Regions from separate parts of the Bradyrhizobium sp. SZCCHNR1043 genome, predicted to be linked through region 1. Evidence: riboswitches for the same ligand, from Rfam matches in the RefSeq annotation. Region 1 holds a riboswitch; the other holds the start of a gene.
The links. Region 1 has a riboswitch for S-adenosylmethionine ahead of QX039_RS31265 (O-succinylhomoserine sulfhydrylase). Riboswitches for the same ligand answer to the same signal wherever they lie in the genome.

Region 1 (5,610 bases):
CGGCGACCACAACCTCGCCGCCTGCGGCGACGACCGCGCCGGCCATGACCGATGCACAGCCGCCGGCTGCAGCCGGGCAGGCCGTCGTGGCGGCGCCGCCGTCGCGCAGCATCACCGAGCGGGCGATCGACAAGGTCAAGCAGGTCGCGAAGTCGGCCACCGACATCTTCAACCGCGTGCCGTGCCTGACGCCGAAGGGCGTCGCCAAGAAGAATTTCATTTCGCTGCCGCACGTCGCCAACAAGCTCGCCTCCGGCCTGCCGGTCGTCATCGTCGCCTTCGGCTCGTCGTCGACGCAGGGCTATGGCGCGAGCGCGCCGGACTACACCTATCCGAATCGGCTCGCCGCGCAGCTGCGCCGGCAATATCCGATGGTCGACATCAGCGTCATCAATGCCGGCGTCGGCGGCGAGGATGCGCCGGAGATGATGAAGCGGCTGGAGACGTCGGTGATCGACCGGCATCCGGATCTCGTGATCTGGCAGGTCGGCACCAATGCCGTGCTGCGCGATCTCGATCCCGCCGAGACCGCCAAGCTGGTCGATGACGGCGTCGCCAAGATCCAGGCGGCGGCCTCCGATGTCGTGCTGGTCGACCTGCAATATTCGCCGCGCGTCAACGAGCGCTCGGAGAACGCCAGCCGCATGAACAAGCTGCTCGGGCGTATCGCCGAGCTGCATCACGCCGGCATCTTCCCCCGCTTCGAGGTGATGCGCGACTGGCACGAGCGGCAGGCGATCCCGATCAACGAGTTCGTGATCTCGGACGGTCTGCACATGAGCGATTGGGGCTACGCCTGCTTCGCCCAGCTGCTCGGCGACGACATCATCCGCTCGGTCGGCCAGGTCAAGCTCGGCATCAACACGCCGGCCAACGTGCTGACCTATCGGCCGATGTGAGAGTGGCGAGTAGGGAATAGCGAGTAGCGAGTAGCGAGTAGCGAGTAGCGAATAGGATGCAATCGGTACGCCCTATTCGCCATTCTCTATGCGGCCATTCGCTACGCGGCCCTCAGGGCCGCATCCAGATCCTCGATCAGATCGTCGGCATGCTCGAGCCCGGCGGAGAAGCGGATGAAGCCCTCGCTGATGCCGAGCTCGGCGCGCGCCTCCGGCGTCAGCCGCTGGTGCGTCGTCGTCGCCGGATGCGTGACCAGCGTCTTGGCGTCGCCGAGATTGTTGGAGATGCGCGCGAGCTTCAAGCCGTTGAGCGTGCGGAAGGCGCCGGCCTTGCCGCCCTTCACCTCGAAGCCGACCAGCGTCGAGCCGGCGCGCATCTGCTTGCGCACGGTCGCCGCCTGCGGATGGTCCTCGCGACCGGGATAGATCAGCCGCGAGATCTTCGGATGCGCCGCGAGAAAGTCGGCCACCTTCGCCGCCGTCTCGGTCTGCGCGCGCACGCGCACCGCCAAGGTCTCCAGGCCCTTGAGCAGGACCCAGGCGTTGAACGGCGAGATCGACGGACCGGTCTGGCGCATGAAATTGTGGATGTGCTCGGCGATGAACGCCTCCGACGACAGGATCACGCCGCCGAGGCAGCGGCCCTGGCCATCGATGTGCTTGGTCGCGGAATACACCACGACGTCGGCGCCGAGCGCGAGCGGGCTCTGCCAGATCGGGGTCGCGAACACGTTGTCGACGATCAGTCGCGCGCCACGGGCGTGCGCGATCTCGGCGATCGCGGGAATGTCCATCACGTCGAGCGTCGGATTGGTCGGGCTCTCCAGGAAGAACGACTTGGTGTTCGGCCTGACCGCCTTCTGCCATTGGTCGAGGTCGAGCCCATCGACCAGGGTCGATTCGATGCCGTAGCGCGGCAAGAGATCTTCGACGACGTAGCGGCACGAGCCGAACAGCGCCTTGGCGGCGACGACGTGATCGCCGGCACGGAGGGGAGCGAGGATTGCCGTGGTGACTGCGGCCATGCCGGTTGCGGCCGAGCGGCAGGCCTCGGCGCCCTCGAGCTCGATCATGCGGCGCTCGAACATTGCCGTGGTCGGGTTGGAGAAGCGCGAATAGATGAAGCCGGGATCCTCGCCCTTGAAGCGCGCCTCGCACTCCTCGGCGGTGGCGTAGACGAAGCCTTGCGTCAGATAGAGCGCCTCGGCGGTCTCGCCGAATTCGGAACGCAAGGTGCCGGAATGCACCAGACGGGTTTCAGGACGATAGCGGGCGAACGACGCCGGGGCCTTCGCGGGGGACTTCGACATGTGACCTCCATCGTGACCACCGCCTCCAGCGATGGGCACAAAAAAACCGGCCTGGGAAAACTCCTCACGGCCGGGATCACAATCGTCCCCGGCCTGTTTAGCGACTTATTTAACGTGGCTGCAAGCCGGCCGGCTCAAATCACCACGGGATAAGTCGTGCTCATAGTCGCAACCGGCCTTTCCGTCAAGCCAGCCATCGGATAACCGGTAAAAAGACCCTATATAGGCTCGATAAGCCGCCGTTCCGGCGCCTGCAAAGGATCAGGTCTTGCCGTTTTCGCTCAGCCCCGACGCCCACGGCATCCTCCCCGATCGCATGATCGTGGCGATGGCGGAGGCTGGCCTGATCATCCCCGCATACGATTTTGTCGAAAGCCAGATCCAGCCGGCGAGCCTGGACCTGCGGCTCGGCGACATCGCCTATCGCGTGCGGGCAAGCTTTCTGCCCGGGCCGGGCGCGACGGTCGCCGAGCGTATCGACGAGTTGAAGCTGCACGAATTCGCGCTCGCCGACGGCGCAGTGCTGGAGACCAACTGCGTCTACATCGTGCCGCTCTTGGAGAGTCTCGCGCTGCCGAAGGACATCGTCGCGGCCGCCAATCCGAAGAGCTCGACCGGGCGGCTCGACGTGTTCACCCGCGTGATCGCCGACGGCACGCGACGGTTCGACATGATCGGAGCCGGCTATCACGGTCCGCTCTACGCCGAGATCAGCCCGAAGACGTTTCCCGTTTTGCTGCGCGAAGGCTCGCGCCTGTCCCAGGTCCGCTTCCGCTACCGCGACGCGGTTCTGTCGGAGGACGAACTGATCGCGCTGCATCAGGCCGAGCGGCTGGTGGATCGCGATGATGCGGATCTCGTCGGCGGCGTCGCTCTTTCCGTCGACCTGTCCGGCAGCAATGCCAACGGCTATGTGGGCTATCGCGCCAAGCGCCATACCGGCGTCGTCGACGTCGACCGCCGCGCTGGCTATGCCGTGGAGGAGTTCTGGGAGCCGATCAAGGCGCGCCCCGACGGCAGCCTCATTCTCGATCCCGGCGAGTTCTACATCCTGGCTTCGAAGGAGGCCGTGCAGGTGCCGCCGGACTACGCCGCCGAGATGGTGCCGTTCGATCCGCTCGTGGGCGAATTCCGTGTCCACTATGCCGGCTTCTTCGATCCCGGCTTCGGCTATGCCGGCGCCGGCGGGCAGGGCTCGCGCGCGGTGCTCGAGGTGCGCTCGCGCGAGGTGCCGTTCATCCTCGAGCACGGTCAGATCGTCGGCCGCCTCGTCTATGAGAAGATGCTGGCCCGGCCGAACGCGATGTATGGCAGCCGCATCGGCTCCAACTACCAGGCCCAGGGCCTGAAGCTCTCCAAGCACTTCCGCCTCTAGGCCCGGCTGCGCGCTGACCGCGCACCCCCAATGCGCCCGCTGCACGGGGCGCGGCCCGGCGGTGTGCTAGGAGGAACGACAAAGGTCCCGCCAGATGGCGCGGCCAAACGGGGAGCGAGCATGTCCGAGATCGGCTTGGCCGACAGTCCGGTCGGCGAGGGGCGTACGTTGCCGCCCATCGCGAAGCCGGTTCGGAATGCGCTCGTCGACGGCCCCATTCTGCGCACCCTGCTGTCGCTGGCCTGGCCCAACATCATCGCGAACACGGCAGGCACCTGCGTCGTCATCGCCGAGACCTCCTATATCGGCCGGCTCGGTATCGAGGCGTTGGCGGCGATGGCACTGGTGTTCCCGCTGGTGATCCTGACCATGACGATGTCCGGCGGCGCCATGGGCGGCGGCGTGGCCTCGGCGATCGCGCGGGCGCTCGGCGCCGGCGACACCGAACGGGCCTCGACCCTCGCCACGCACGCGCTGCTGATCGCGCTATTGTTCGGCGCGACCTTCATGATCGGCATGCTGGTGTTCGGACCTGCCTTGCTGGAGGTGCTCGGCGGCCGCGGCGCGGTGCTGAGCCATGCCACGGCCTATCTGCAGATCTTCTTCGGCGGCGCCATCCTGCCCTGGCTGATGAACTCGATGGCCGGCATCCTGCGCGGCACCGGCAACATGAAGCTGCCGTCGTTCATGATCCTTAGCTCGGCCGTGCTGCAGATCGTGCTCGGCGGCACGCTGAGTCTGGGCCTCGGGCTCGGCATGCGCGGCGTCGCCGCCGGCGCGCTGCTGGCGTTCTGCGTCAGCATCTCGGTGATGGGCTGGTATCTGTTCTCCGGCCGCGCGCGCGTCCGGCCGAAGCTGCGGGGCCTCAAGATCAGCCGTGCGATGTTCGCCGACATCCTCAAGGTCGGCGCCATCGCCTGCTTCTCGCCGCTGCAATCAGTGCTGTCGATCGCGATCTTCACGCACATGCTGGCATCGTTCGGCACCGCCGTGCTGGCCGGCTACGGCATCGGCGCACGGCTCGAATTCATGGTGACCACTGTCGCGTTCTCCGTCGGCATGGCCTCGGTGCCGATGGTCGGCATGGCGATCGGTGCGGAAAGAATCGTGCGCGCCCGCCGGATCGCCTGGACGGCGGGGCTGGTCTCTTTCGCGTCGGTGGGTGCGCTGTCGACGCTGATCGCGATCGTTCCGCAATTGTGGGTCGACATCTTCACCCAGGACGAGAGCGCGCGCAGCGCGGGTCGGCACTATCTTCAGGTCGCAGCGCCAATGTATGCCTTCATCGGCCTGGCGATCTCGATGTACTTCTCCTCGCAGGGCGCAGCCAGGGTGATCGGTCCGGTGCTGGCACAGACGGTGCGGCTCGTCTTCATCGCCGCAGGCGGCAGCTATCTGCTGAGCCATGCCGCGACCGAGGGCGACTTCTTCATGCTGGCGGCGTCCTCGATGGTCCTGCTCGGAGTGCTGACGCTCGCCACCGTCATGCTCACCCGCTGGGGCCCGAAGCCGGCCGCAGCGCTGGAGCTGCGCCCGGCCGTGCTGGCGGCCGAGCTCGGCTCGGGGGCGCAGATCCCGCCATCTCCGCATGTCGGCTGACGGCTGCTCGGCTCGTCTAGGCGCGCAGCCCGCCTAGGGCGTCCTGCATCGCGCGCGTGCCGAGCGCCATCTGCTGCTCGATATAGGGCGCGATGGCGTGCGGCAGCACGTCGGTGATCCAGAGCATCCGGCAACCCTGCGCGCCGTCGGGGATGATCTGCACGGACGCGTTGTGATGCGTCACGCGTTCGCTCTCGATCGTGTAGACCAGACGCTGCTGCGCCTCGTCGCAACTGACGAGGCGTTCGCGCGCCACATTGCCGTTGGCGAAGGTCACGATCCGGACGTCGCCGTCGAGCTGGCAATCGACGACGAAGCCGGGCGCCAGCCGGGTATGAACGGCGCCGAAGTCGCGCACGGCGTCCCAGACGGCGGCTGCGGAGGCTGCGATCGGGATGTCCTTCTGAATCGATGCCATGGCCGGGAC
Region 2 (5,610 bases), on a different contig from region 1:
AGCCAGTTGCGCCAGGTCTCGGTGTGTGCCTTCGACATCTGCTGATGCGCGGTGTCCTCGATCGCGGCGACCGCAGCGAGCATCGCGGGCGAGGAGACGTTGAACGGCCCGCGGATGCGGTTGATGGCATCGACGATGTGCGCCGGGCCGAGCATCCAGCCGACGCGGAGCGCTGCGAGGCCGTGGATCTTGGAAAAGGTGTGGGTGACGACGGTGTTCTCGGTCGTGGCGACCAGCTCGATCCCGAACTCATAATCGTTGCGCGAGACGTAGTCGGCATAGGCGGCGTCGAGCACCAGCACGACATGCGAGGGAAGGCCGGCGCGCAGCCGCTTGACCTCGTCGAACGGGATGTAGGTGCCGGTCGGGTTGTTCGGATTGGCGAGCCACACGAGCTTGGTGCGCGGCGTCACCGCGGCCAGGATCGCGTCGACGTCGGTGCGATACTCGGTCTCGGCGGCAACCACGTTCCTGGCGCCGCAGCCCATGGTCGCGATCGGATAGACCAGGAAGCCGTGCGCGGTCGAGATCGCCTCGTCGCCTTGCCCGAGAAAGGTGTGTGCCAGCAGATTCAGGATCTCGTCGGAGCCGGCGCCGCAGACGATGCGGCCGGGATCGAGGCCATAGGTGCGGCCGATCGCCTCGCGCAGCACCCGCGAGGTGCCTTCCGGATAATCCTCCAGATGTGTGGCCGCGCTCTTGAAGGCCTCGATCGCCTTGGGTGAAGGACCGAACGGAGTCTCGTTCGCCGACAGCTTGAACACCTTGCGGCCCGGCTCGGGCTTCGGGCTCTTGCCCGGCGTGTAGGGCGCAATGTCGAGGATGCCGGGATTCGGCACGGGGCGGTTCATCGTCAACTCCGGAAAATCATCACTGGCGCGGGGCGTCTCAGCTGGGAACCGTATAGCGTTTCGCATGGCCGCCGACGAGGGCCGTCGAGCGCACCGAGGCGCCCGCCGCGATCAGGGCAGCCTTGATCTTGTCGAGGTTCGACGGCGACTCGATCGACACCAACAGCGCCGCGCCGTCAAAGGCGGTATCGGGCACCGCGATGACGTCGGCGAGCGGCGACAGCGCGCGGGACACCTGCGCATTCCAGCCGGAGACGCGGATGCTCCAGGTCTCGACCTCCAGCACCAGCGCGTCGTCCGCGACGCGCGAGATCGCGAACACCGGCAGCGCCGCCGGATGGTCGGCCCGCTCGATGAACGGCATCCGCGCGATGATCTTCGGCGCGCCCGCGGGCTCCAGCGTGATCCACCACGGCGTATGCCCCGAGGTCGTCGACACCAGCGCGAGATCGCCCTTCGAGCGCGCCACGGCTTCGACGGCGGCCTGGGCGCTGAAATGGGCGACATAAGGCACCACGAAGCCGAAATGGAACCTGGCGGAATCGCGCATCGCGGATTCGCCGACCGACACGTCGGCGTGAACCGAGAACGGCGCCTGCACGTAAGTGAACGTCGAGACGATCACGCGCCAGATGCCCTCGACGGTGTCGAGCGGCAGGATGCCGCGATGGCGCTGCACCAGGCGCCGCATCATGTCGGCCTCTCGCGCCGGGCGGAACGCCGAGCCGACCTCCTGGGTCTTCTTGACCTTGATCAGCCGGTCGATGATGTCGGCCCTGTTCATCAGGAGCTGATGGACCTGCTCGTCGATCGCGTCGATCTCCTTGCGCAAATCGGCGAGCGAGGGAGGGGCTGGCGGCGGGGTCGACATGGGCAGGGTCACTCTTCGCAGGCCGCGGGTCAACGCGCGGCGGACTGGAACGGATGCCGTTCTCTCCGATGCGGGGGACGTGCGCAACAGCAAGTTTACCTCGTGCTGCCTAGGCTTGGCTGACCTGCAGCCATGGGGCGCCCGATCGGCGGTCAACCCGAGCTTGCCTTGACGAGGAGCGCCCGCGGGACTAGTTTCTGCCTGTTCCGTGGTCATTTGAGCCGGCCGGCTTGCAGCCACGTTAAAAAACTCGCTAAACAGGCCGGGGACGTTATCGATCCCGGCCGAACCCCAGTTCAGGCCGGGTTTTTCATGGCCTGATGTGTCACGTGGTTCGGGAGCCCTTGCCGGATGGCCGGGGTGAGAGACATGACAGGCCTGACGCCGAAACCCACCTCCGCGCTGCGCACGATTGCGCCCGAAGAGCGCTCGCACGAGGTCGATCATCCGAGCTCGCTGGTCGCGCAGTTCGGTGCCGACAAGCCGCTCAGGCTCGATTGCGGCGTCGACCTGTCGCCGTTCCAGATCGCCTACCAGACCTATGGCGAGCTCAACGCCGACAAGTCGAACGCGGTCCTGGTCTGCCACGCGCTGACCGGCGACCAGCACGTCGCCAACCGTCATCCGGTCACCGGCAAGCCGGGCTGGTGGGAGACGCTGGTCGGCCCCGGCCGTCCGCTCGATCCCAGCCGCTATTTCATCATCTGCTCGAACGTGATTGGCGGCTGCATGGGCTCGACCGGCCCGGCCTCGCTGAACCCTGCGACCGGCAAGGTCTGGGGGCTCGATTTCCCGATCATCACCATCCCCGACATGGTGCGGGCGCAGGCGATGCTGATCGACCATCTCGGCATCGACACGCTGTTCGCCGTGGTCGGCGGCTCGATGGGCGGCATGCAGGCGCTGCAATGGACGGTGGCCTATCCGCAGCGCGTGTTCGCCACGCTCGCGATCGCCTGCGCCACGCGGCACTCGGCACAGAACATCGCCTTCCACGAGCTCGGCCGCCAGGCCGTCATGGCCGATCCCGACTGGGACCACGGCCGCTACGGCGACAAGGGCACTCATCCGCATCGCGGCCTCGCGGTGGCACGGATGGCCGCGCATATCACTTATCTGTCGGATGCCGCCCTGCATCGCAAGTTCGGCCGCCGCATGCAAGACCGCGAGTTGCCGACGTTCTCGTTCGACGCCGACTTCCAGGTCGAGAGCTATCTGCGCTATCAGGGCTCGTCCTTCGTCGAGCGCTTCGACGCCAACTCCTATCTCTATCTGACGCGGGCGATGGACTATTTCGACATCGCCGGCGACCACGATGGCGTGCTGGCGGCGGCGTTCCGCGGCATCAAGACGCGCTTTTGCGTGGTGTCCTTCACCAGCGACTGGCTGTTTCCGACTTCGGAGTCGCGGGCGCTGGTGCATGCGCTCAACGCGTCCAGCGCGCGCGTGTCGTTTGCCGAGATCGAGACCGACAGGGGGCACGACGCGTTCCTGCTCGACGTCCCCGAGTTCTTCGAGATCGCCAGCGCTTTTCTCGATTCCGCCGGCAAGGCGCGCGGCCTCAAGGTCGCGACGGGAGGCTGAGACATGAGCATGCAGGGTGTGCTGCCGCTGAACGGATTCTCCGGCGGCGAGGTGCTGGCCTATCGGCCCGATCATCTCCTGATCGCCGGCATGGTCGAGAGCGGCTCCAAGGTGCTCGACATCGGCTGCGGCGACGGTGACCTGCTGCAGCTGCTCGAGAGCCGCGGCATCGACGGCCGCGGCATCGAGCTGTCGCGCGAGGGCGTCAACCATTGTGTCGCCAAGGGCCTCGCGGTGGTGCAGGGCGATGCTGACACCGATCTCGTCGATTATCCCGACGATGCGTTCGACTACGTGGTCCTGTCGCAGACCCTGCAAGCGACGCGGCGGCCCAAGACGGTGCTGGAAAATCTCCTGCGCATCGGCCGCCGTGCCATCGTCACCTTCCCGAATTTCGGCTTCTGGCGGCTGCGGCTGCAGCTGCTGGTCGGCGGCCACATGCCGCGCACCGACAATCTGCCTTTCACCTGGTACGACACGCCGAACATCCATTTCTGCACCATCAAGGACTTCGTCCAGCTCTGCGACGAGATCGGCGTCAAGATGGAGCGCGCCGTCGCACTTGATAGTTACGGCCGTCCCTTGCGCGTCGCCATGCCCTGGTGGTTCTGGAACATGTTCGGCGAGCAGGGGGTGTTTCTTCTGAGCAGGGCGGAGAAGGGGCGGTAGGGGCAGGGGCGACATTCGCTGGGCGCCTCGTTCAAGTTTGCGGCCCGCTCTCTCCGCCGTCATGGCCGGGCTTGTCCCGGCCATGACGTCTTGCAGTATGGCGAGATGGCGGGCGGCTACGTGTACTTCATGACTAATCGTCCCAACGGTGCGCTCTATGTCGGCGTGACCAGCGATCTCGTGCGCCGTGTCTTTCAGCATCGATCCGGCTTGGTTGACGGCTTCACCAGGCGGTATGGCTTGAAGCGATTGGTGTACTTTGAAGTCTTCGACGACATTCAGAGCGCGATCCAACGGGAGCACAACATCAAGCATTGGTCGCGCGCCTGGAAGATTGGACTGATCATTGCGAGCAATCCCGACTGGGACGATCTCTACGATAGGATCACAGCTTGAGGCGTGCACGAGGACGGACGTGGATGGCCGGGACAAGCCCGGCCATGACGAGCTTGGGGTGGCGGGATTTCACTTTTCAAAGAGCCGATGGCGGCTGAGACAAGGCTGCGCATCCCCGCGGCGCATCTGCGCCCGAGCTATGCGTCATGCATCGCCTCCGATAGCGAAGAGGCGCAGGGAAGGCCGGATGCTGGCCGCACCCATGGCCCGCCTGCGGAAAAAATGCAGGCGGCAGGAACCACAGGTACGAGCCGGAACACCCGGCCTTCCCTGCGCGATGGTTGAACGGCTGCTTCGCATTCTCCTCGGTGCGCCGGGCTTTTTGGCCACCGTGTCGCGCAATGCGCTTGCGCGCATCGCGCTGGATACCAGCATCGGGGTATCAGGACCGCGCGACTTGACCGTGCGTGCCGGAATTGCTCGTCCGCGCGAGGAAGCCCCACGCGCAATCCGACACGCCCACCGCATCCCACCTCAGCGTTCGTGACGACCGCGATACGCCCCTCTTGCAGTGAGGCGGGACGGGCGGAAATCTGCGCTTGATTTGGCCGACGACGCAAGCCGCGATCGTGCGACAAACTAACACGACGGGCAGTCCGTGCATGAGGCTCATGCGCAAACTGCCCGTCGTGCAACGTCTGATGCCGTTCCTACGGCTTGCCCCGTGATCTACAGCAAGCCGACCTTGTGCATGATGTCGCGGATCTGCGCCGGACTGGGATCACCGACCGCCGGGCTGGACCACTCGCTGGTCGTCGTTGCCGGGCCCCTGGCAACCGAACCGGCTCCGTTGAGCTTGCCATTGGGCGCCTGCGGCACCAGCGTCGGAGACGTCGCGCCGCTCTGCGCCTCGCCGCGCGCCAGTCCGAGCAGGCGACGGAGAACGTCGAGCGAGGGATCGGCCGTGGGCGCGGAGGCCACGCCCGCTTCCAGGCCGAGTGCGCGCATCGCGTTCGGCAGTCCGGCACCCGAACGGTTGGGATCGCCGAACTGCAGCGGCGTCGATGTCTCCTTCAGGATCTGGAACAGCCGCTCCACACGCCGCGCGTCGCGTGTCGCGAACTGGCCCTTGAAGTCGGGATGATGCGCCAGCACGAGCGCGGCGAGGCCGGTGACGTGCGGCGTGGCCATCGAGGTGCCGTCCCAGGCCCCGAAGCCATCCGTCGGCAGCGAGGACACGATGCCGACGCCCGGCGCGCAGACGTCGATCTCCGGCCCGAAGCAACTGAACTTCGCCGG

Region 2: it holds a riboswitch for S-adenosylmethionine, as region 1 does, so the genes downstream of both, QX039_RS31655 (homoserine O-acetyltransferase) here and QX039_RS31265 (O-succinylhomoserine sulfhydrylase) in region 1, are expected to answer to the same signal.

The regions. Positions count from the first base shown of each region.
Region 1 is NZ_JAUEYN010000023.1:3,548-9,157, forward strand. It holds gene QX039_RS31260 (SGNH/GDSL hydrolase family protein) at 1-899, shown strand, start outside; gene QX039_RS31265 (O-succinylhomoserine sulfhydrylase) at 1,001-2,209, opposite strand; SAM riboswitch at 2,286-2,365, opposite strand; gene QX039_RS31270 (2'-deoxycytidine 5'-triphosphate deaminase) at 2,478-3,584, shown strand; gene QX039_RS31275 (MATE family efflux transporter) at 3,705-5,183, shown strand; gene QX039_RS31280 (SRPBCC family protein) at 5,200-5,601, opposite strand.
Region 2 is NZ_JAUEYN010000024.1:8,183-13,792, forward strand. It holds gene hisC (histidinol-phosphate transaminase) at 1-851, opposite strand, end outside; gene QX039_RS31650 (chorismate mutase) at 889-1,722, opposite strand; SAM riboswitch at 1,921-2,000, shown strand; gene QX039_RS31655 (homoserine O-acetyltransferase) at 2,092-3,306, shown strand; gene metW (methionine biosynthesis protein MetW) at 3,310-3,975, shown strand; gene QX039_RS31665 (GIY-YIG nuclease family protein) at 4,081-4,371, shown strand; gene QX039_RS31670 (S8 family serine peptidase) at 5,041-5,610, opposite strand, start outside.